Linked DNA regions of Methylovirgula sp. 4M-Z18. Each later gene encodes a partner of the first gene's protein in a complex. Links are inferred from orthologs where the notes say so. Each region holds a gene or a part of one and is shown on either strand. Other genes may lie near its edges. The genes, in order: scpA and V9T28_RS07485.

Evidence for each region.
Region 2: the proteins of scpA (region 1) and V9T28_RS07485 are in contact, whole or in part, in a crystal structure (PDB 8DPB), measured with the Methylorubrum extorquens proteins. The link is inferred for Methylovirgula sp. 4M-Z18 from one-to-one orthologs. Residues at the interface, in SOR27001.1 of Methylorubrum extorquens: Glu577, Glu578, Asn579, Asp580, Gly581, Arg582, Arg583, Arg585, His596, Ala604, Ser605, Ala608, Asp609, Gly611, Phe612, Asp613, Val614, Asp615, Ile616, Gly617, Pro618, Leu619, Glu625, Arg628, Gln629, Val631, Glu632, Asn633, Asp634, Glu661; in SOR26638.1 of Methylorubrum extorquens: Arg20, Ala21, Ala24, Arg25, Thr28, Ser32, Arg33, Arg34, His37, Thr98, Gly99, Gly100, Ser101, Ile102, Leu103, Lys106, Thr107, Ala110, Ala113, Ile114, Asp115, Arg116, Ala118, Phe119, Ile120, Arg121, Pro122, Pro124.

The regions. Positions count from the first base shown.
Region 1 is NZ_CP149574.1:3,102,369-3,113,946, forward strand. What follows is about bases 4,050-6,968. They hold scpA (methylmalonyl-CoA mutase), read left to right. Parts: upstream 4,050-4,390; coding sequence 4,391-6,547; downstream 6,548-6,968. Other genes in these bases: V9T28_RS14395 (DUF817 domain-containing protein), read right to left, coding at 4,050-4,221; V9T28_RS14405 (alpha/beta hydrolase), read right to left, coding at 6,775-6,968. Outside these bases: V9T28_RS14375 (dipeptidase), read right to left, coding at 1-541; V9T28_RS14380 (DUF2267 domain-containing protein), read left to right, coding at 682-1,035; V9T28_RS14385 (EVE domain-containing protein), read left to right, coding at 1,092-1,592; V9T28_RS14390 (methylmalonyl-CoA mutase family protein), read left to right, coding at 1,589-3,361; more of V9T28_RS14395, read right to left, coding at 3,301-4,049; more of V9T28_RS14405, read right to left, coding at 6,969-8,025; V9T28_RS14410 (hypothetical protein), read left to right, coding at 8,066-8,260; V9T28_RS14415 (DMT family transporter), read left to right, coding at 8,282-9,139; V9T28_RS14420 (asparaginase), read right to left, coding at 9,123-10,136; V9T28_RS14425 (hypothetical protein), read right to left, coding at 10,151-10,348; V9T28_RS14430 (MBL fold metallo-hydrolase), read left to right, coding at 10,475-11,380; V9T28_RS14435 (bifunctional metallophosphatase/5'-nucleotidase), read right to left, coding at 11,529-11,578. UniProt on the Escherichia coli protein: Catalyzes the interconversion of succinyl-CoA and methylmalonyl-CoA. Could be part of a pathway that converts succinate to propionate.
Region 2 is NZ_CP149574.1:1,636,487-1,648,102, forward strand. Bases 4,194-7,150 are described here. They hold V9T28_RS07485 (ArgK/MeaB family GTPase), read left to right. Parts: upstream 4,194-5,173; coding sequence 5,174-6,127; downstream 6,128-7,150. Other genes in these bases: ppdK (pyruvate, phosphate dikinase), read left to right, coding at 4,194-4,709; V9T28_RS07480 (secondary thiamine-phosphate synthase enzyme YjbQ), read left to right, coding at 4,758-5,177; V9T28_RS07490 (VOC family protein), read right to left, coding at 6,144-6,674; V9T28_RS07495 (cell wall hydrolase), read left to right, coding at 6,995-7,150. Outside these bases: V9T28_RS07470 (glycosyltransferase family 4 protein), read right to left, coding at 1-1,335; more of ppdK, read left to right, coding at 2,031-4,193; more of V9T28_RS07495, read left to right, coding at 7,151-8,206; V9T28_RS07500 (C13 family peptidase), read left to right, coding at 8,331-9,053; V9T28_RS07505 (DUF4260 domain-containing protein), read left to right, coding at 9,121-9,510; V9T28_RS07510 (LysR family transcriptional regulator), read right to left, coding at 9,524-10,411; V9T28_RS07515 (L-threonylcarbamoyladenylate synthase), read right to left, coding at 10,742-11,616. UniProt on the Escherichia coli protein: Binds and hydrolyzes GTP. Likely functions as a G-protein chaperone that assists AdoCbl cofactor delivery to the methylmalonyl-CoA mutase (MCM) ScpA and reactivation of the enzyme during catalysis.

The DNA.
Region 1 (11,578 bases):
CGGCTTTGAGCTCGGCCTTATTCTCCTCCAGAAACGCCTCCAGCGAGGGCGAACCGGATTCCTCTTCCCCCTCGAACAGAATGGAGACGTCGCACGGAAGCGAGCCTTTCGTCTCGGCATACGCGCGGCATGCTTCGACGAAGGTCATGAGCTGGCCCTTGTCGTCCGAGGCGCCGCGCGCGGTGATTTGCTTGCCGGTTGGCGCATCGACGAGTTGCGGCTCGAACGGCGGGGTTTGCCACAGGTTCAACGGATCGACCGGCTGCACGTCGTAATGGCCGTAAAACAGCACATGCGGCACGTCGCGGCGCTTGGACTTGGCATGGGCGACAACCATGGGATGCCCCGGGGTCGGACGGACGGATGCCTCAAAACCGAGCCCGGTGAGCTCTCGCACCAGCCAGTCCGCGGCCTTTTGGCAGTCATCCTTGTAAGCTGGATCAGTGGAAATGGAGGGAATGCGGATCAGATCAAAAAGGCGGTCGAGGGCGGAATCCAGATTGGTGTCGACTTTTGCAAGAACTTCGTTGAGCGTGGTCATCGGTCTTCCTTCTGCTGCCCGGCGATTCAGGTTCTGAGGTTCGGTCCTGGGTACAAAATTCTGCTGGAACTGTCTTGCATTTATGCGACCGTCGGGTCAGATTGGCTATTAGTTTATTTGTAAACTATTGGGAGTGCATGATGGAGGAACTCGTTCAGCGCCTGAGCGCAGCGGCCGGGATCGACCAGGAAACGGCTGCAAAAGCCGCAGGCCTGGTATTCGGTTTCCTGCAGAAGGAAGGCCCCGCCGACGAGGTCAATGCGGTCTTCGGCAAGCTGCCGGGCGCCCAGGACCTGATCGCCAAGGCGGGCGGCGGCGACGACGGCGGCATGGGCCTGATGGGCCTGGCCGGCCAGCTCACCGAAGCCGGAATCGGCATGGGCGACATGACCACGGTCGGCAAGGAGATTTTTGCCTTCGTGCGCGAGAAGGTGGGCGAAGACGAAGTCGGCGCTATCGTCGGGGCGATTCCCGGTCTGAGCCAATTCGTCTGATCCTGACAACTCCTGACAATTGGGGCGCTTAAGATCGCGGTCGAAAGGATTGATCCATGACCCGCGATCTTTTTGGCTCCTGCCCCACTCCGCAACAGCATTGGATCGCGGTGGCCAGCGCCGACCACGTCGCGCGCGGCCGGGAGCAAGGCTTCATGCAGGTCTGTCACGGCAAGGCCGCGCCCTTGCGGCGCATCCGAGCGGGTGACGGCATCGTTTATTATGCGCCGGTGCAGCGCTTCGGTGGCCACGATTGCGGCCAATCCTTTGTCGCCATTGGTAATGCCGCCGATGATCTCGTTTACCAGACCGACATGGGCGGCGGCTTCCTGCCCTGGCGGCGCGGCGTGATGTGGCTGGCGAGCCAGCCGGCGGCCATCCGCCCCCTGCTCGACCGGCTTGAGTTCACGCGTGGACAAAAATCCTGGGGATATGCCTTCCGCTTCGGCCTGCTGCAGGTTTCGGCGCATGACATGGGGCTGATCGTCGAGGCGATGCATGTCGGGGCTGCGGACCTCTTTTCACCTGGCGCAGGCCGTGCCAAAACCGTTCGATGACCGAGACTTTTCCCACCGCCGCCCACGCAGAATGGATGAAACGCGCCGAAGCCGCCCTGAAAGGCGCTGGGCTGGAGCGGCTGACATCCGTGACGCTGGACGGGCTGAAGATCGCGCCGCTTTATCCGCATCAGGCCGCCGGCCCACGCGCGCTCAAGGCCAAGGCGGGGGCGTGGGTGGTCGCGCAAAAGATCGACCATCCCGATCTCGCGCAGGCCAACACGCAAATTCTGGAAGATCTGGAAAACGGCGCCAACGGGCTGGTCCTGGCCTTTCGCGGCGCGCCGGCCGCCGGCGCCTTCGGGTTGGATGTCGCCAGCGCCGCCGACTTTGCCACCCTTTTGCGCAACGTCCTCCTCGATCTCATCGCGGTCCGTTTCGATGCCGGCAAGAACGCCGCATCCCTCGCCCGCCTCTTCGCCGAATACGCCAAGACGCACGAACTCGATGCCTCGCGCCTGTCGATCGATTTTGCGCTGGATCCGCTGCTCGGCGATGCCGATGCGCTGATCGCAGCCGCCACCAAATTGCAGGCACAAGGCTTCGGCGGACCCTTTTTCATCGCCGACGGCCGCCATTGGCATGAAGCCGGCGCGAGCGAAGCGCAGGAGCTCGCACTGACCTTGAGCGCCGCCCTCGCGACGCTGCGTCAGCTTGAGAAGGCCGGCTGGCCGCTCGAAGCGGCTGCGGCGCAGATTTCTTTCGTGCTCGCGGCCGACGCCAGCGAATTCCTCACCCTGGCGAAATGCCGGGCGCTGCGCCACCTGTGGGCGCGAGTCGAAGAGGCCTGCGGACTGACGCCGGCGCCGCTCCGGCTGCATGCGGAGACCGCCTGGCGCATGCTCACCAAACGCGATCCTTGGGTGAATATCCTGCGCGGCACGATCGCGTCCTTCTCCGCCGGGCTCGGAGGCGCCGATACGATGACCGTCCTGCCCTTCACCACGGCGCTGGGTCTTGCCGATCCCTTCGCCCGCCGGATCGCGCGGAACACGCAGACAATCCTGCTCTGCGAATCCAACCTCGGATGGGTAAACGATCCGGCCGCTGGCGCCGGCGGGTTTGAATCCCTGACGGCGAACCTGACCGAAAAAGCGTGGGCGATCTTTCAGGCGACCGAACAGCAAGGCGGGCTTTTCGCGGCGCTGGCCGCCCAAGGCCCGCAAAAGGCCATCCGCACCGTTGCGGCCGAACGCGACAAGCGCATCGCCAGACGGCTCATTCCGATCACCGGTTCGAGCGAATTCGCCGATCTCGAGGAAACGCCTGTGACCGTGCTGCAACCGGGCGAAGCGGTGCGCGAAGGCTTGCCCGGCCTCGCACCGCATCGCGATGCGGAAGCGTTCGAACAGGTGCGCGCGCGCGCCGACGCGATCCTCGCTCAGAGCGGTCAACGGCCGCGCGTGTTTCTCGCCAATCTCGGCCCGCTTGCGGCTTTCACCGCTCGCGCCACCTTCGCCAAAAACTTCTTTGCGGCTGGCGGAATCGAGGCTTTCGGCAATGATGGCTTTACGACGCAGGAGGCTCTGGCCCAGGCATTTCGCGAGTCCGGCTGCACAATCGCCTGCTTGTGCTCTTCCGATTCTGTCTATGCCGAGCAGGCGCTCGCGGCCGCCAAGGCACTCATCGCGGCCGGAGCCGAGTCGCTTTATCTCGCCGGCAAGCCCGGTGCTCTCGCCGACGGCTTGGCACAAGCCGGTGTGACCGACTATATTTTTGCGGGCTGCAATGCCATCGAGGTTTTGCAACGCCTGCTCGCCGGCGCATAGGGTATCGGCCTGTTCACCAGCGTCACCATCGCATAGCTGATGATGAGCAACAGATACCACGATCCGAGCTTGCCGAAGCCGACCATTGACCACGCCACAGATTGGCTCGGATAAGTCCAAGTCCTGGTCAATGTGCCGATGTTCTCGGCCAGCCAAAGAAAGAACGCATTGCAAAAACACGCTGTCACAAGCGGCATTTTGCGATGCGCGCGCCAGACCCGGAAATGAATCCACGAGCGGCGGAAAATCAGCGCGGCGGCGATGAAGAGGACGACACGCATGTCGCCAATGGAACGAAGCGTGAAGAAATTCAGATAAATGCCCGCGGCAAGAAGGTAGACTTGCCAGAGCGGCGGGTGCCCTGTGAAGCGAAAGTCGCAGACGCGCCAGACCCGCGTAATATAACTGCCCACCGACGCATACATGAAACCGCTGAACAGCGGCACGCCGCCGATATGCAAGAGACTCGGTTCGGGATAGATCCATGAACCGACCGCGGTTTTGTAGATTTCCATCGCCGTGCCGACGATATGGAACAAAGCAATCACCTTCGCTTCGTCCCATGTTTCCAGCTTCCAGCGCAGCATGGCTACCTGAAGCGCAATGGCCGCAAGGGTGAGAAAATCATACCGCGCCAGACATGCGCCTTTCGGATAGAACCAGGCTGTTGCAATCAGAAGCGCAACCATGGCGCCGCCGAACAGGCACGCCCAAGCCTGCAAAATGCTGAAGCGCATAAATTCGTAAAACGCCGAAGCCGCCGCACTACGTTCGGCCCGCGCCTCAAGCGCCGCGATAAAACCGGCAGACTGAACTCTCCGTCCATCTGCCGCCGGCTCGCGCAATTGCCCCAGTGCCACATTCGTCATCACGCGCCCTTTCCGCTTGCGGCAGCAGAGTGTCGAGCGAAAAGGCGCGCGGCGTGGCATGAATGTTGCGCGCATGTGCAAAAACGCGGCAAAAATCCAGGATGCGCGGCCCTGCACTTCCGTTTATAGTGCGGAATATCGTGTTGACGGTGGAGCGACTGTGAGCCGTATTCCCAACTTCTCCGAGATTGACTTCCGCCCCGCAGCAGCCGGCGATGCGACCGCCGCGACAGCGCCATGGATGACGCCCGAGGGCATTGCGGTCAAACCGATCTACACAGAAGCGGATCTTGCGAATTTGAGCTTCGTCGACGGCTATCCGGGCGTCGCGCCTTATGTGCGCGGCCCCTATCCGACGATGTATGTCAACCAGCCTTGGACGATCCGGCAATATGCCGGCTTCTCGACGGCGGAAGATTCCAACGCCTTCTATCGCCGCAATCTCGCCGCCGGCCAGAAGGGTCTCTCCATCGCCTTCGATCTGGCGACCCACCGCGGCTATGATTCCGATCATCCGCGCGTCGCCGGCGATGTCGGCATGGCGGGCGTCGCGATCGATTCCATCCTCGATATGCGCACGCTGTTCTCCGGCATTCCGCTCGATCAGATGAGCGTGTCGATGACCATGAACGGCGCGGTCCTGCCCGTGCTCGCGCTCTATATCGTTGCGGCCGAGGAGCAAGGCGTCCAACAGGCGCAATTGTCGGGCACGATCCAGAACGACATTCTCAAAGAATTCATGGTGCGCAACACCTATATCTATCCGCCGCAGGATTCGATGCGCATCATCGGCGATATTTTCGCCTATACGTCGGCGCATATGCCGAAATTCAATTCCATTTCCATCTCTGGCTATCACATGCAGGAGGCCGGCGCGACACAGGATCTGGAACTCGCCTATACTTTGGCGGACGGCAAGGAATATATCCGCGCCGGCCTTGCCGCCGGCCTCAGCATCGATCAATTCGCGCCGCGCCTGTCGTTCTTCTGGGCGATCGGCATGAATTTCTTCATGGAGGTCGCCAAGTTGCGTGCAGCGCGGCTGCTGTGGACCGATATCGTCAGCGCCTTCCTGCCGAAATCGGAAAAGAGCCTGCCGCTGCGCACCCATTCGCAGACCTCAGGCTGGTCGCTCACGGCCCAGGACGTCTTCAACAATGTCATGCGCACGCAAATCGAGGCCATGGCTGCGACACAGGGACATACGCAAAGCCTGCACACCAACGCGCTCGACGAGGCGCTGGCGCTGCCGACCGATTTTTCTGCCCGTATCGCGCGCAACACCCAGCTCTTCCTGCAGCAGGAGAGCGGCACGTGCCAGATCATCGATCCATGGGGCGGGTCCTATTATGTCGAGCGGCTGACGGCGGAGCTTGCGGCCAAGGCGCGCGCGCATATGGACGAGATCGAGGCGCTCGACGGCATGGCCAAAGCGATCGACGCAGGCATTCCGAAATTGCGGATCGAAGAAGCGGCGGCCAAGACCCAGGCGCGTATCGATTCCGGCCGGCAGGTCGTGGTCGGCGTCAATATGTTCAAGCCGCAAGCGGAAACGCCGATCGAGGTGCGCACCGTCGACAATTCCGCCGTGCGGGCGCGGCAAATCGAGAAGCTGCAGCGCCTGCGCCAAGAGCGCGATGAAAACGCGACGCAACAGGCGCTCGATGCGCTGACGACCGGCGCGACATCCGGCGGCAACCTGCTCGATCTGTCCATTCAAGCGGCGCGCGCCAAGGCGACGGTCGGCGAGATTTCGGCCGCGCTGGAGAAGGTTTTCGGCCGCCATCGCGCCGATATTCGCGCCATTTCCGGCGTGTACAAGGCAGAGGCCGGTGGCGAGGCGGACGATGTCGCACGTGTGATGCAGATGACCGCCGCGTTCCGCGAAAACGAGGGCCGCCGCCCGCATATCCTGGTGGCGAAGGTCGGCCAGGACGGGCACGATCGCGGCCAGAAGGTGATCGCCTCCGCCTTCGCCGATTTCGGTTTCGATGTCGATATCGGACCGTTGTTCGCAACGCCCCAGGAGGCCGCGCAGCAAGCCATCGAACGCGACGTCCATGTCGTCGGCGTCTCCTCCCTTGCGGCGGGCCATTTGACCCTGGTGCCGGAGTTGAAAAAGGCGCTCGAAGCGGGCGGGCGGTCCGATATCATGATCGTGGTCGGCGGCGTCATCCCGCCGCAGGATTTCGATTCCCTTTATGCCGCAGGCGCTGCCGAGATTTTCCCACCCGGCACGGTGGTCGCTGACGCAGCGACGCGGCTGCTGGAAGATTTGAACGAGCGCCTGGGTTATCAGCAGAAGGCGGCACGGTAGGAGGCGATCCCTTCTCTCGCAGCGAAGTCGGTTGCTGCACGCGCACCTCCCCGTCATTGCGAGGAGCGTAGCGACGAAGCAATCCATCCCCCTACGATGCAGGTGTTTCCGCCGCCAGGCCGTTCCGGCGAGGGCAAAACAATTCAGATTGGGGGATGGATTGCTTCGCTTCGCTCGCAATGACGGCGTAGTAGACGATTCAGTTGCGCGAATAAATCATGCCGCCCTCACAACGTCGGCACATCCGATTGCTGCTGCGCCGGTTGTGCGGCGGTCGGCTGCGCGGCAGGCGTCTGCGCCGGTTGCGCGGCGGCCGGTTGCGCGGCGGGCACCGGTTGTTGGTCGATCGGTCCCGACTCCTTGCCGTCGCCGTCGAGCACCGCCATGGATTGTTGGCTCTGCGCGCCCGGTGTGGCGAGCTGCGCGCCGATCTGCCTCAGCACGGCGGGCGTATCGGCGTAAGCGCCGTGATGGATAAACCCATCCGCCGCGTCGGTGAGGTCGTAGACGCGCACGCCCATCTTGGACATTTCGTCGCGCACACCCGGATTGTTAAGGTCGAGCGCGCCGACCCGCGCACGCGAGCCGGCCAGGGCCGAAGACAGCGAGAGTGCGCGGTCGTTGCTAGCCGTGAACACCGAGACATGCGCATTCTGCCCAATCCGCACCATTTGTCCCTTGAACACTTCGAGGTCGATATCGGGCGCTGCCAGCATCACCTCGCCCAAATGGCCGCCCAGATCGCCATGCCCAGCAATGGCATTCTGGCGCAGCGCTTCCATCGCGAGCCAGGTTCCCATCGAATGGGCCAACACATGCACGCGGCCAACACCAGGGGTCTGCGCGATCGTCCAGAGCAGTTTTTCCAGCGCATCGCGCGAGGCGGTCGCCCGCTCCTTGTCCGATCCATAAGCGAGCAGCCCCGAGCCAGACGGCCACGTGAACAGCACGGGCACGCCGCCGAAGCGGCCATCGGTCACAAGCTGCACCGCGCGATAGCGCGCTTCGTCGAGCCCGGTGTTGAAGCCATGGACGAACACCAGCACGTCGCGGTTCGTGCCGACGCGGCCCGAGATGTTGGTGGCCAATTCGTTCTGGAATTCCTCAGTGTCCAACGTATGGCGCCGGACCATCGCGAAATCCGACGCCGGATTGTCGGCGCCAAACGTCGCGCGCTCGATCACGCCGGCATGGTGGTTGGGCGGCACAGAGATCATCGCCAGCGAAAAATTCATGTCGCCTTCGGCGAGATTTTGATTGGCGGCAGCGCCCTTCTCGCCCTTGCGGGTCGAGGCGACGAACAATGGCACCTCGTCGGATTGCGCGCGCGGCCCGGACGCAAACAGCGCCGTGGACCCGGTGAAGCTGCCAAGCTGCGATGAATCGCAGCCGCTCAAACCAAGCGCCGTGCCTGCCACGGCCAACATCACACCAAGCGCTCTGCCGCGCACCCCCACCGCCACCATCGTCGCCACCATCTCAAAACCCTACGGATTACGCCCCGAAGGGTCGCGCTTCATGCCGGACAAAATTGTCGAGAACTTGGCGAAAAACCACAAATTCCGTCGTCTGCCGCCATGGTGTCGGGTAATTCAAGGGGCAGAGTCTCCAGAGCATTTTCCAGAAAAGTTGTTCGACTTTTCGATTAAGAAAATGCGACTAGACAAAAAATTAGAGCATTTTCCGATTCTGAAAGAACGGAAAATGCTCTAAGCAACCGAAAATTAACCTTCCATGAAGCTCGCCAGCCAACGCCCTTTCCTTCTTGCCGTGCTCGGAATCGGGTGCCTGTGCATCATGGACATGCTGATCAAGCTGATGTCGGCGCAATATGGCACGATGCAAATCGCGTTCATGCGCTATGTCTTCGGGTCGATCGGCACGGTTGGTCTCTTGGCCTGGCGCCGCCCGCCCTGGCCCTCGCGCCAGGCCATGCGCTCGAACGCGCTGCGCTCGATCATCGTGGTGGTCACGGCGACGACATTCTTCTACGCCTTGAGCGCGCTGCCGCTGGCCGAGACCGTGACGCTCTCCTTCCTCGCGCCGCTGTTCATCGCGCTGCTGAGCAATTTCTTTCTCGGCGAGCGGCTCGACCACCGGATTCTCATCGCCCTCGTCATTGGCTTTTTGGGCATGCTGGTGATCGTCGGCGGCAGTCTCGGCGGCAAAAGCTACGAAGGTCCCGCGCTGTTCGGCGCGCTTGCGGCGCTGGTCTCGGCCTTCTCCTATGCCGCCAGCATGGTGGCTTTGCGCGACCGGGCGACGAAGGACGCCATCGAAACCATCCTTTTTTTTCAGAACACCGGGCCGGCAATTATGTTGGCCATACCGGCGCTTTACACGTGGACGCCGATCACCTGGCCAGCCTTCGGCTTGTTCCTGATCCTTGGCGTCCTCGGCTTGTCCGGCAACACCATGCTCGGCCTGGCCTATGCGCGCGCCGAAGCCGCGCGGCTTGCCTCGCTCGAATATACATCGTTGCTCTGGGCCTCGACACTCGGCTTCCTGGTGTTCCACGAAGTGCCGTCGCTCATGACCGTGGCCGGCGCGGCGCTCATCATCTTCGGCGCGATGATCACGAGCCGCCGGTGAGCGGTTCGGTCGCGCGGATCGCCCCGACCTCGATGCCGTTCCAATTGACGAGACGCGGCGCGAGACGCGGTGCAAGCAGCAAGCGCTCCTCGTCGGAGAGCGGCAAAAACCGCTGCAACGCAGCCGCCATCATCATTTCCGCCGCGCGCGTCGTACCGTCATCGCACTTGATCGCAATGCCGAGCCCCTGGCTGGGCAAGGCCGCACAGAACACGCCTTCGGCACCGGTCTTGGTGAACGCTTTCGCCCGCAGGACGCTCATCACGTCGGTATCGAACCGATTGCGGCCGGCCACCATGTAAGGATGCTCGGCGACAGCCGCGCGAATCCGTGCCGCCGCTTGCGCGCGCTCGGGCGCGAACCCCGTGCCCGTCCCGAATTTTGCAAAACTCTGCGCCAGCACTTTAAGCGGAAAAGCATAGGTTGGGATGGAGCACCCGTCGGTGCCGGCTTGCGCATCGTCAAGCACGATGCCGGTGACCGATTCCAATGCGCCTTTGACTTCGCGCATCACCTTGTGATTGGGGCTCACATAGCCTTCCGGATCTTCCTGCATATAACAGGACAGGCAGACGAAGCCTGCGTGTTTGCCCGAGCAATTGTTGTTGAGCGCGGTCGGCTTTTCGCCGCGCGCCGCCATCGCGCGCGCCACCGCCTCGTTCATCGGCCATTGTACGCCGCATTCGAGACAGGCGGGATCACGGCCGGCTTTTGCCAACATCGCCGCGGACGTCTCCGCATGGACCGGCTCGCCGGAATGCGAGGCGACCGCAAGCGCAATTTCCGCTGCGCTGAGGCCGTATTGATCAGCGGCGCCGCTCTCGAGCAGCGGCAAGGCCTGAAGGGCTTTGACCGCCGAGCGCGGAAAAATCGCGGCTTCGACATCGCCGAGCGCCAGCAGCAGACGCCCCGACGCATCGCTCACCGCGATGGCCCCGCGATGCCGGCTCTCGACCCGATCGCCACGCGTGACTTCCACCAGAACCGGATTTTCCATCGCGCGTGACCCTTCTAGTTCGACGTGTCGAGCGGCACGCAATCGCGCCGGCCGGAATTGATGCAATCTTCGATTGCGCGCTGCTTTTGCAAATAAAACACGAGCCAGACGGCGACGAGCGCCACCACGATGGCAACGGCTATGCCGGCCAGATTGGCCCGCGAACTCGGCCGGTTGTCATCATCATCATGTCGATTGTTCTGCGACGCCATGTCGGTTCCAAATCGTTAAACCGCGCCCTTGAGAGCCCTATAGGACGGGCGCCCGGCGCTTGCAACCCGGGCCTGGGGCTTTAAAACCTTGGTCGGACACTTCCTTGACCTGACGGCGCATGCTCCATGACCGATATTCCCTTCGACCGCTCGATCCCGCAATCGCCCGGCGAGGTCGCGCAAATCTCACCGCTCGTGCGCCGTGTGGTTGCGGGCAATGCTGGACCGTTCACCTTTACCGGCACTTGCAGCTATATCGTGGGGCAGCGCGATGTCGTGATCATCGATCCGGGCCCGGACGATCCGGCACATATCGGGCGCTTGCAAAGTGCGATCGCGGGCGAACGGCTGCATGCCATTCTCTGCACCCACACCCATCGCGATCATTCGCCGGCCGCGCGCGCCTTGCACGACGCCACGGGCGCGCCAATCGTGGGCTGCGCCCCCCACCATGCGGCCCGCGCCCTGGCGCAGGGCGAGCCCAATCTCCTCGATGCGGCCAACGATCTCGCCTATCGTCCCGATCGGATTTTGGCGGACGGCGAGCACTTCGACTGGGGCGGGTTGACGCTCGAAGCGATCGCAACACCCGGCCACACGATGAACCATTTGACCTTCGCCTTTGCAGCCGAGAACGCTCTGTTTTCCGGCGATCATGTCATGGCCTGGTCGACCAGCATTGTCGCGCCGCCGGACGGCGCGATGGGCCCTTATATGGCCTCGCTCGAAAAACTGCGGCAGCGCGAGGAACGCCTCTATTGGCCAGGCCACGGCGGGCCGGTGCGCGAGCCAAAATCCTTCGTGCCCATGCTGCTCGGCCATCGCCGCCAGCGCGAAGCCGCGATCCTGGCGCGGCTCAAAGCCGGCGACCGTTTGATCCCGGAGATCGTTTTGCAACTTTACATCGGCCTCGATCCGGCGTTGCGCGGCGCGGCTGCGCTTTCGGTCTTCGCGCATTTGGAAGATCTCGTCGCACGCGGATTGGCCAAGACGGAGGGCGATGCGACGCTGGACTCCGCCTATTCGGTTTGATGCCGAGCTGCCGCGAACGCATGCGATATCCGCGACTGTCATCCCGAGCTTGTCTCGCAATCATAGCGGACATTTTTCCCGACAACCGTGGGTCGGGCCGGGATAGCATTGTGGCCTTCTTATAGGTCCAAGCTTATGACCATTGGTATTACTGCACCACCACCCGCCCCTCGACCGTCTCGTTCACCGTGCCGAGCT
Region 2 (11,616 bases), 1.5 Mb from region 1 along the record:
AAACTCATCCGCAACAGCTTTTGAAACGCATATCGCTCCGTCGAATTGGCTGATTGTTTTCAGCCATTGCCAATGGAGCCGATAGACCATGTCGGGATCGGCCTTGTTCATGCGGAAATAGTGCGGGAGCAGAACGGGGAGCAAATCGTGGACAGTGAAATACAACCGGACGCCGAGAGCGCTCAGGTATCTATAATAGTCGGACTGACCGATGACGACATCGTGTTGCAGGTCGAGGCCGAGAAAGACGTCCCCCGCGCAAGGCTCGATCGGCGCGTCATCGAGCTCGGACAGACCCAGATCGAAGAATGAATTGGCAAAGCGGCGCGCATAATAATAGCCGGTACGGTCCGCATGCGCGTAGACCGGTTCAACGCGCCAACCTGCCGGCGCATTCTCGTACAGGGCTTTGAGAACGCTGCGCGTGACGCGCTGAACGCCGGTCTTGGCATCGAATTGAACGATGCCCGAAATGTCGACGAAGATCTGCGGTTCAACGTTTCGCGGAAAACTGGCCGCGATGGCTTGGGCCGTTAATCGCAGGTCTTCGCCTAATGGTCGCTCGCACTCCAGCTCAGCGATGGCGTGCAGGAGCGCCGGTGCCGGCTGGCGCATATCGTTTGCGGAGAATGGTGGTTTGGGATCGCCTGTCTCGCTCCGCTGCATTGTCGAGACAAGATGCTCGTAAGTGCGCAACATCCGTTGTGCGATGGCTTCTTGATCGGAAGCTGCGGCCCGATCCAGTGCCATGGCGGCCAAATCATTGCGCGCTTCGTCTCGCGCGGCCGCCGGAATGTCCAAAGAGAGCTTGAAGGCCGGGTCGCAGAGGAGGGCTATTTCCAGTTCCTCATGGTGCGCGCTCGGCAGGGCGCCGTAAGCACTAACAGCATTCGGTGAGGGAGAGGCCGCGGTAGCCGGTTCATAGCGGAGGATTGCGGTTGCGTATGGGCGCTGCATGCTAGGGGCGAAAGCCGGCGCCTGATCGGTGTTGTCGTGCGCCGCGAGACGGATCTCCTGGACGAGATCCGGACGCAGCTTCGCCAGGAAAGCGTCGCGAATAAGCTGCGACACCTGGTTGCGCTGACAACTCGCTTCCGGATTGGCCGAGGTCAATGGCACGCTTTGCCAGGCCAAAATATTGCCGGGCGGCAGAAAACGCATCAGCGCATGACGAAGAAAATGGGCGCTCTCCGACTGCGTCGCATCCAACAGGGTAAAAATCTCGTGCGTGCCCCGGTGTGTGAAAAGGGTTCGCGCGAGCGCGAGCGAATATCTGCCCACGTCAGAAGAGCGGCCGTGCAATTGTGCGGCCGCCAGATCGATAACAATACGCATATCAAAAGCCTTTTTTGCTCGATTCGATCATCTGAATCAGAAGCAATTCAATATTCCTGGCGTGGTCTGAAATCGGAAGCAGGAGGGTCCTTGCGTCGCCGCTTGGCGTATCGGAAAGTGCCTGCTGTGGCGAGAGGTCGCGAACAAGCGCGGTCGCCCCGGGGATCGATTGCGCAAGGCGCCGCGCTGCGGCGCGGAAATGGGGGCGTTGAGAGGCTTCGCGCCGCAGCCGGTCGAGAAGCGTGACGGCAAATCTGTGCGGCCGGCTGCCGGGGGCAAGGCGGCCCCAGGCATTCAGGCCGCTGAGCAAATGGCGCAGGGGCCCGGTCAACCGCAATGCAGCCCGTCTGCTGCTATCGGGCGACCGCGTCTGATCATTTGCCGCAGAAGAGTCTAAGCGATCCATTGGTCCAGATATTGCTAACTAATGTACTGCCGCGTCGTCATACCCGCTGAGTGGTTGGGGTGTCCATAGTTTATCGTCGAGGGCATTGCTGCGGCGGAGAGCGCATCTGCTATTGCCGACAAATCGGGCGCAATTTGCCTCTTTACCGGCCTTTAGAATTGCTTTTCGCCTTATTTTAAGCAAAACATTCATCCATTTCGCAGGTGCGAAATAATCGATTGGGGCTCTTAGGCCTTTCGGCCGGGAGCAGAAGGGCGCGTGCGTCCTGTAAGCAGCCGAGGGGGAATGGATGACCAAATGGGTATATACGTTCGGGGATGGCAAGGCGGAGGGCAATGCCTCGGGACGCAACCTGCTCGGCGGCAAGGGTGCCAATCTGGCGGAAATGTCCAATCTCGGCCTGCCTGTGCCGCCCGGTTTCACGATTACGACCGAAGTATGTACCTATTTTTACGCCCATAGCCGCACCTATCCAGAAACGCTGCAGGGCGATGTTGATGCTGCTCTGGCCCATATCGGCACGCTGACCGGCCGCCAATTCGGCGATGACGTCAATCCGCTTCTCGTCTCGGTCCGTTCCGGCGCCCGCGCGTCGATGCCCGGAATGATGGACACGGTGCTCAATCTCGGCCTCAACGACGCGACGGTTCAGGCGCTCGCCAAAAATGCCGGCGATGAGCGCTTTGCCTACGATTCCTATCGCCGTTTCATTCAGATGTATTCGAATGTCGTGCTCGATATCGATCCGCACAATTTCGAGGATGTGCTGGAAGAATATAAGGAGCGCAAAGGCTATGTGCTCGACACCGACCTGACGGCGGCCGATTGGCAGCGTCTCATCGTCGACTATAAGAAAATCGTCGAGCGCGAGAGCGAAAAGCCGTTCCCGCAAGATCCGCGCGCGCAATTGTGGGGTGCGATCGGCGCGGTGTTCTCGAGCTGGATGAATGCGCGCGCGATCACCTATCGCCGCCTGCATGATATCCCTGAGAGCTGGGGCACGGCGGTGAATGTACAGGCCATGGTGTTCGGCAATATGGGCGATACGTCGGCGACAGGCGTCGCCTTCACGCGCAATCCCTCGACCGGCGCGCACGAACTCTATGGCGAGTTTTTGGTCAATGCGCAGGGCGAGGATGTGGTCGCCGGCATTCGCACGCCGCAAAACATCACGGAAGCGGCGCGCATCGCTGCCCAATCCGACAAGCCGTCGATGGAGACGGTGATGCCGGACGTCTACAACCAATTCGTGCGCGTGACGCAATTGCTGGAAAAGCATTATCGCGACATGCAAGATCTCGAATTCACCGTCGAGCGCGGCAAATTGTGGATGCTGCAGGCGCGCAGCGGCAAACGCACCGCGAAGGCAGCTTTGCGCACTGCCGTCGAGATGGCTAACGAAGGCTTGATCACGCGCGAGGAGGCGATCGCGCGTGTCGAGCCAGCGGCGCTCGATCAGCTCCTGCATCCCACCATCGATCCGAAAGCGCCGCGCAAGATTCTGGCAGCCGGCTTGCCGGCCTCGCCCGGCGCGGCTTGCGGCGAAATCGTGTTCTCGTCCGACGATGCCGAACAATTGAAGGGCGCCGGTCGCAAAGTCATTCTGGTGCGCGTCGAAACCTCGCCCGAAGACATTCACGGCATGCATGCATCAGAGGGCATTCTGACGACGCGTGGCGGCATGACGTCGCATGCGGCGGTGGTCGCGCGCGGCATGGGCAAGCCCTGCGTGTCGGGCGCAGGAACGGTGCGCGTCGATTATGCCAACGAAACCCTGTCGGTGGCGGGCACGACGTTGAAGAAAGGTGACATCATCACGATTGACGGCACGTCGGGTCAGGTCTTGATCGGTGCCGTCGCGATGCTGCAGCCGGAATTGTCCGGCGATTTCGGTACGCTGATGGGCTGGGCCGATGCGGTGCGGCGCATGAAGGTGCGCACCAACGCAGAGACCCCGGCGGATGCGCGTGTCGCCCGCACCTTCGGGGCTGAGGGGATCGGCCTGTGCCGGACCGAGCATATGTTCTTCGAGGATGACCGCATTGTCGCGGTGCGCGAGATGATCCTGTCGGACAACGAGAAGGGCCGCCGCGCGGCGCTTGCCAAGTTGCTGCCGATGCAGCGGCAGGATTTTGCCGAATTGTTCGAGATCATGTCAGGCCTGCCGGTGACGATCCGTCTGCTCGACCCGCCGCTGCATGAGTTCCTGCCGCATACGGACGAAGAGATCGCCGAGGTGGCGAAGGCGATGAATGCGAGCGCCGAGAGGCTCAAGCAGCGCTCAGCCGACCTGCACGAGTTCAATCCGATGCTCGGCTTCCGCGGGGTGCGTCTGGCGGTGGCGTTCCCGGAAATCGCAGAGATGCAGGCGCGCGCGATCTTCGAGGGCGCGATCGCGGCCAGCCAAAAGACCGGCAAGGCGGTCACGGCCGAAATCATGGTGCCGCTCGTCATGACGAAGGCCGAACTCGATCTCGTCAAGGCGCGCATCGACGCCATGCACGCGGCGGTGAAGCAGGAGACGGGCGTCGACGTGCCGTATCAGGTCGGCACGATGATCGAATTGCCGCGCGCCGCGCTGCGCGCCGGCGACATTGCGCAGACGGCAGAATTCTTCTCGTTTGGCACCAACGACCTCACGCAGACGACGCTCGGAATTTCGCGCGACGATGCGTCGTCGTTCCTTGGGCCTTACACGGCGAAGGGCTTGCTGCCGCACGATCCGTTCGTGACGCTCGATCAGGAGGGCGTTGGCGAATTGGTGCAGCTTGCCGCCGCGCGCGGCAAGGCGGCGCGGCCGGCGATCAAACTCGGCATTTGCGGCGAGCATGGCGGCGATCCGGCCTCCATCGCCTTCTGCGAGAAGGCCGGTCTCGATTACGTCTCTTGCTCGCCCTTCCGCGTGCCGATCGCACGGCTCGCGGCGGCGCAGGCGGCATTGGGCAAAAAGGCTGCGAGCCAAGCGTAATGGAGTTAAGCTGCGCCGGATCCTATCCATGATTGAGGACGGGCCCTAATGCGGCAAGCTCAAACGACGCTCACGATCGAGACGAGGGGCATCGCCCTTTACGACTTTACCCACGATGTCGCGCGCGCTGTGACGGCGAGCGGCATCGCGACCGGTCTCGCCACACTGTTCTGTCGTCATACGTCTGCATCTCTGCTGATTCAGGAAAATGCCGACGCCACGGTGCAGGTTGATCTGCTCGCCTATTTTGCCCGTGTCGCGCCAGAGGACGAGCATCTCTATACGCATCGTCTCGAAGGCCGGGACGATATGCCGGCGCATCTGCGCGCTGCGCTGACCCAATCGCATCTTGCCATTCCGATCGGGAACCGACATCTGCTTCTCGGTACATGGCAGGGCATCTATCTCTTCGAACATCGTCGCATGCCGCACAGCCGCGAAGTCGTCGTGCACGTGATCGGAGAATGAAAGCCGACATGGCCTCGCAGGCATCTCCCCTCGATCTGTCGTCGTTGCGCGTGGGTGGTAAGCGCGCGATGGCGCGGGCGCTGGCTGCGATTGAAATCGGCGCGGGTTCACCGGAGCTCGCAGCTTTTCTTGACGCCTGCGTCGCGCATCGGCGTGCGCATATGATCGGCCTCACGGGGCCGCCCGGCGTCGGCAAATCGACGCTCAGCAATGCGCTCATCCGATCCTGGCGCGCGAGCGGTGCGACGGTAGGGGTCATCGCCGTCGATCCGTCATCGCAGCGGACGGGTGGGGCGCTGCTCGGAGATCGTGCACGGCTCGCAACCGACCCGGAGGATCGAGGCATCTTCGTGCGCTCGATGGCGGCGCGCGACCGGCTCGGCGGACTCTCCGACCATGCCATCAGCGCCGCGGTCATCATGGGCGCCATCTATGATTATGTGCTGATCGAAAGTGTCGGCATCGGCCAGTCGGAGGCGGATATTTCGCTCGTCGCCGACAGCGTGATCCTCTGCATTCAGCCGGGATCGGGCGATTCCCTCCAGTTCATGAAAGCCGGCATCATGGAAGTCCCCGATGTCGTCGCCGTGACCAAGGCGGATATGGGTGCGCCCGCCCAGCGCGCCAAGGCCGAAGTCGAGGGGGCCTTGACCCTCGCGGCGCCGGTTTCATCCTGGAAGGTGCCGGTTGTCGCCGTGTCGGCGACAACCGGCAGCGGTCTTGACGGCCTCGCGGCGGCCCTCAACGCCCATGAAAGCTGGATGGATAGCAGCGGTCAGCGCGTGCGCCGTCGTGTCCTGCAGCAGCGCGGCTGGATCCGAGAGGCCATCCGTGTGCGCTTCGGCAGCGAGGGTTTAAACGCCGCCGCAAGCCTTGAGCAGAATGAACAAAAGCCGTTTCAAACGGAGCTGTCTTTGGCGAAAAATCTGATGCGGCGCTATCAACCCTGATTGCCGCGCCAGCACTTCAGCCCTCGAGTTCCGGTTCCTTGAGCAAATCCCTCGGGTCGAAGGCATAGGTCCCCATGGTGATTTCACCATCCGGCGTTCGGGGCCATTGGTCGCGTGGGCGGTCCCAATAGAGTTCGACGCCATTGTCATCAGGATCGCGCAAATAGAGGGCCTGGCTGACGCCATGGTCGGCCGTGCCTTCCAGCGGAATCTGAGCGGCGACGAGGCGCCGCAACGCGTCGGCCAGCGCCGCGCGGGTGGGATAAAGAATGGCAAGATGAAAAAGCCCAGTCGTCCCCGGCGCGGGCGGACTGCCGTCCTTGCTCTGCCACGTGTTCAAGCCGATGTGGTGATGATAATCGCCCGCCGAGATGAAGGCGGCCTGATCGCCGATGCGTTTGATCAGTTCAAAGCCAAGGACGCCGGTATAGAAGGCGAGGGAGCGGTCAAGATTTGCGACTTTCAAATGGACATGCCCGATGCGCGTGCCCGGATCGATCTTGCGCGGTGCAAGGCCTGGGTGCGGGACAAATTTTTGCTGCGGCATCGATCATCCTCTGGTGACGGCATGTTTTGGCATCATGGCAGCGTGGTAAGATAAGCACAAGCGGCCGGAATCTTTGAAGATTGCCTATTCTTCTTTCCGGGGACGGCCGTTCTGCCGTGGCGCGATCGGCTAGCATGGAAGCGTCAATGGGCTTTGCCAGAACTGTAGCGGACTTTGCTGCGCCCTGGATTAACGCTTCCGCAAGGATAATCGGCGATAAATCACATGCATCACATAACGCATGTGTCTGTGACATTTGCGCCACAGAATTTCTCGCTGATTCGGCGTTCGCGCAGTCGTCCGCCAGCATGGAACGGTATATGGGTCGTTTGCGTTTGCATTGGGCTGTCGGGACATTCGCGCCGTGGTGTGTTGCCACAGCGTTGCTGATGTCCTTTACCGCCGAGGCGGGGCAAGAGCCGCACCCATTCGGCGCCAGCGTGCTACGCTTCAATTCGACCGAGGCGCCCGCCGATTTGATTCCAAAATCGCATGCACATGCGTCTGTTTCGAACGCGATGATCGTGGCTCTACCGCAAAACGACATTGTGCGCCGAGCCGCAACGGCCATGCGTGGCTCCAGCGAACTGGACGAACCCAGCGATGGGCCGCCGCCGCGCATCGTGCTTAAGGGGCGGGGGCACGCGGCGCCGATCATCGTCGACGATCACAAATCCGCGCCGCTCGACATTGTTCAGGCGGGTTCGGCGACGAGTTGGGACGACTTTGTCGCCGACGCGGACGCAAGCAATCACGCACCTTTCGCCGTCTCGGACGATTTTCGTGTCGCCGTTTCAGGCTTCACGGCGGAAGAGCCACAGACTGCCGCGGAAGACGATGTCCAGACGTTGCAGCCGACGCCGCAAGCCGATCTCCTGTCGTTGCAGGGCCTCAACACCGCCAGCGCTCGCCGCGAAGCCAATGTGAAGCGTGCGCAAAACGGTGCGACCCCGGCTGTGCCGCGCGCCATGGCGCTCAATTCGACGACACCGATGGCGAACGACTTCATGCCCGTCGAAGTCGCGTCCTACAGCAGCGCCGTGCCGCTCGGACCGGACGCGACGCTCGTGCCGCGCAGCGATGGCGGGCGTCCCGACTATACGTCGCTGATCGATTCCGCCAACCAGGACAAGGAACTGCGCTGCTTGGCCGAAGCCGTCTATTTCGAGGCGCGCAGCGAACCGGAGCAGGGCCAGGCAGCGGTGGCGCAAGTGGTGCTCAACCGGGTGAAGAGCGGCCTCTATCCGACGAGCGTTTGCGGCGTCGTCTATCAGAACCGCAGCCATTATATGGCCTGCCAATTCTCCTTCGCCTGCGAAGGCAAGTCGCTGCGCATCACTGAGCCAGATTCTTGGGCTACGGCCATGCGCGTCGCGAAAAGCGTATGGGACGGCTCGACCTATGTCGCTGACGTCGGCGGCGCGACGCACTATCACGCGAATTATGTGGCGCCTTACTGGGCACGAAGCCTCAAACGCGTCGACAAGATAGGCCATCACATCTTCTACGAATTGAAGCCCGGGCAGACGTGAGCGTCGCTGTGATGTGACGCACGAGATCACCTGCCGAAACGTGTTGGCCGCCTGGCACTGGATCGACTTTTGCCCCTTAATGGCCCTACATTGCCGACCGGATGATCTCAACCGGTTCGCGCCCATGCCGTTCTCACGCCTTGCTGTCAAATTCGGAATTTTACTTGTCTTCCTTCTCGCGTGTGGGACCGCGCTGGCGCAGGACTCGCGTCGCGTGCATGTCGTTGCCTATGCTTTGTGGGGCGACCAGAGTGTCTTCCGCAGCGAGGCGACGTTGGCTGCGGATATCGTCCTGCGCAAATATGCACACGGCGACAAGCTTGTGCGGGCCAATACGCGGCGGGATGGCCCGGCCACGGCTGAACAACTGGTCTCGGATCTGCAAAGGATCGGCGCGAAGGCCGATGACGAAAACGATGTGTTGTTTCTCATTCTGACCTCGCATGGCGACACGCAAGGCATCGGCATCGTGACGCCGCGGCGCGAGCAATTGTTGCCGCCCGCCGGCCTCAAGGCTCTTATCGACGAGAGTGGCATTCGGCACCGGGTGGTGATCATTTCGGCCTGTTATTCGGGCGTTTTCGTGCCTGCCTTGGCCGATCCGAATACGTTGGTGATTACCGCTGCCGATGCGGACCACTCCTCGTTCGGCTGTCGTGACGGCGCGAAATGGACCTATTTCGGCGAGGCGTTGTTCGATCAGGCGATGCGGCGCGGCGGCGGCTTGAAAGATGTGTTCGCTACGGCAAGATCCTTGATCGCCGAACGGGAAGCGGCGGAAGGTTTCCCACCTTCCAATCCGCAAATGGCCGGCGGCGAAAATGTGCTGCCGTTGCTCGACCAATGACGGTCACTGCACTGGCTTAGGACATGTTAAGTTCACAATACCTGTTTGCGTCGCCAAAGAACGGGGAATGAATGTGGATAGGGTCGTCTCTTGGCAAAAATTTGAGGGAGCAATCATCTTCTTTGCGGGAATATTATTGTTTGTTTTCTTCCATTCTGAGTTGCCGTGGTGGATAGCGCCTTTGGTGTTTCTTGCTCCAGACCTCAGTTTCGCGAGCTATATTTTTGGTCCAAAGATTGGAGCTTTCGGTTACAACTTAGTGCACGTCTATGCTTTTGGTGCAGTGTTTATGACTGCGGGCATGGCCTTTTCGCTACCAGTCTTGAGCGCTCTGGGCGGACTTTGGTTCGCCCATTCCGGCTTTGATCGGATGCTTGGCTATGGATTAAAATCAACAGAAGGTTTTACCTTTACGCATCTTGGTCTGATCGGAAAGTCATCCGATCCCAGGAAATGAAGAGGACAAACATCTAGCCGCTGCCGTTTTCCCCCTCCAACAGTTTGCGATACCGCGCCAGCTTTGAGCCGACGCTTTCCATGAAAACGCGAACGCGCGCGGCACGGCGCAAATCGGGGTGGGTGAGGATCCACAATTCGTTGTGCAACTCGGGCACGGTGCCGCCGATGCGCACAATGTCGGCGTTGGCGTCGCCGATGAAGCAGGGCAGGCACCCGCAGCCAATGCCGGCGGCGACGGCCTCGGCAAGACCCAGAACCGTGCTGACGCGATACACGACGTGCTGCATGTTGACATTGTCGTGCATCCAGCGCGCTGCCGAAAGGCCCGACAGATTGGCGCCAAATCCGACCCACGGCACGGTTTTCTCTTCGGCTGCCTTTTCGTCCATGCTCTTGGGGCGATAGAGCGCCCAATTGATCGCGCTGATCCGGCGGCCGAACAGGGATTCCGGGGGCTTGTCGGTCGCGCGGATGGCGACATCGGCATCCCGCCGTGCCAGATTGAGCGTCTGATTGCCGACAATCAGGTCGAGACGGATGTCGGGATAGGTCTTGCAAAAATCAGCGAAGATCGGCGTCAGCAGATGCATAATCATCGTGTCATTGGTCGTGACGCGCAATTCGCCGGAGGGCTTCACGTCGCGGCCCGCAACCTTGCGCTCGAAGTCCAGAATGTCCTCATACATCCGCCCGGCGAGCGTCGTCATTTCTTCGCCGGCGGCAGTCAATGCGTAGCCCGCCCGGCCGCGCTCGAACAATCTTACCCCGAGCGATTCTTCCAGGGCGCCCAGACGCCGAAAAACGGTGGAATGGTTCAGTCCTAGCGCTTCCGCCGCGGCGGCGAGGGTTCGAGTGTCCGCGATAGCTTTTACGAGACGAAAATCATCCCATGTGGACATGCTAGACATCGTGTCGCTTCCCTCTCACGCACGCACATTATCAATCCCGCCCCAGGGTGACCGGGCAAAGGCAAAGCTGCACGTGTCATTATCCGTCTGTGCGCATGGTTGCCGATGCCGCTTCCAAAATGCAATTCGTCCGAACTGCTGTCCGCTAGCCTTGCACTGCAAACCAAGGCGGCTCCCGACATAGCGACTGGGACCGCCACAAACAACGCTATAAATAATTTGTTTAAATAGCGGTGACATGTTGCGCGTCTGCAAAGTCCGCGTCAACGTCAAAAAAGTGTAAATCATGCTTTTTTGAGCGGGGATTGTGCGAAAAATCAATCAAATCCGGGGTGCCGCCGCCCGCGCAAGCCGATCGTTAATGGCCTCGCCCAGGTCCGTCATGGGGATGGGGGCGACGGCAATTGTCGGAGCGCCCGCCGCATCGAGTCGGTGCAAGTAGGCGAAGAGATGCGCCGCGCCTTCCATGAGGTCCCCCGCGGGGGACAGGTCGAGATAGGGCCCTTGATGGCCGGCGAGTTGGCCGGCGAAATCGAGAACGGCGTCGTCGGGCCTGGGCTGGAGTACTCCGAGCCGGACGGCCGCGCGCGGCGCGTAATGGGACACGAGTTGACCCGGCGCGACTGGCGCCACTTGATCGTCGGCACAACCCGTCGAGACATGGGTTAAGGGCGCGCGCAATACCGCCTCGATTTGGGCACGGGTGACACCGCCAGGACGCAGAAGAACCGGATGCGGATCAAGGCAGGAAACAATCGTCGATTCGACGCCGACTTCCGTGGGGCCGGCATCCAGAACGAGATCGATACGGCCTGCGAGATCGGCGAAGACATGCTGCGCGCTCGACGGGCTGATCCGGCCGGAACGATTGGCCGAAGGGGCTGCGACGGGGCGGTCCACCGCCCGCAGCAACTCTTGCGCGACCGGATGCCGCGGCACGCGCAGTGCGACGCTCGCAAGCCCAGCGCGGGCGAGGGAAGACACGGTAGCGGTGCCTGCAAGCGGAACGACCAAGGTCAGAGGCCCGGGCCAGAAGGCCTGCGCGAGCCACAATGCCGCGCCGTCGAAAACACCCTGCCGCTGCGCCGCCGCGAGGTCGGGCACATGGGCGATCAGCGGGTTGAACGTGGGGCGTTCCTTCGCAGCGTAAATTCCAGCAACCGCCTGATCCGAGGAGGCGTCCGCCCCGAGCCCAT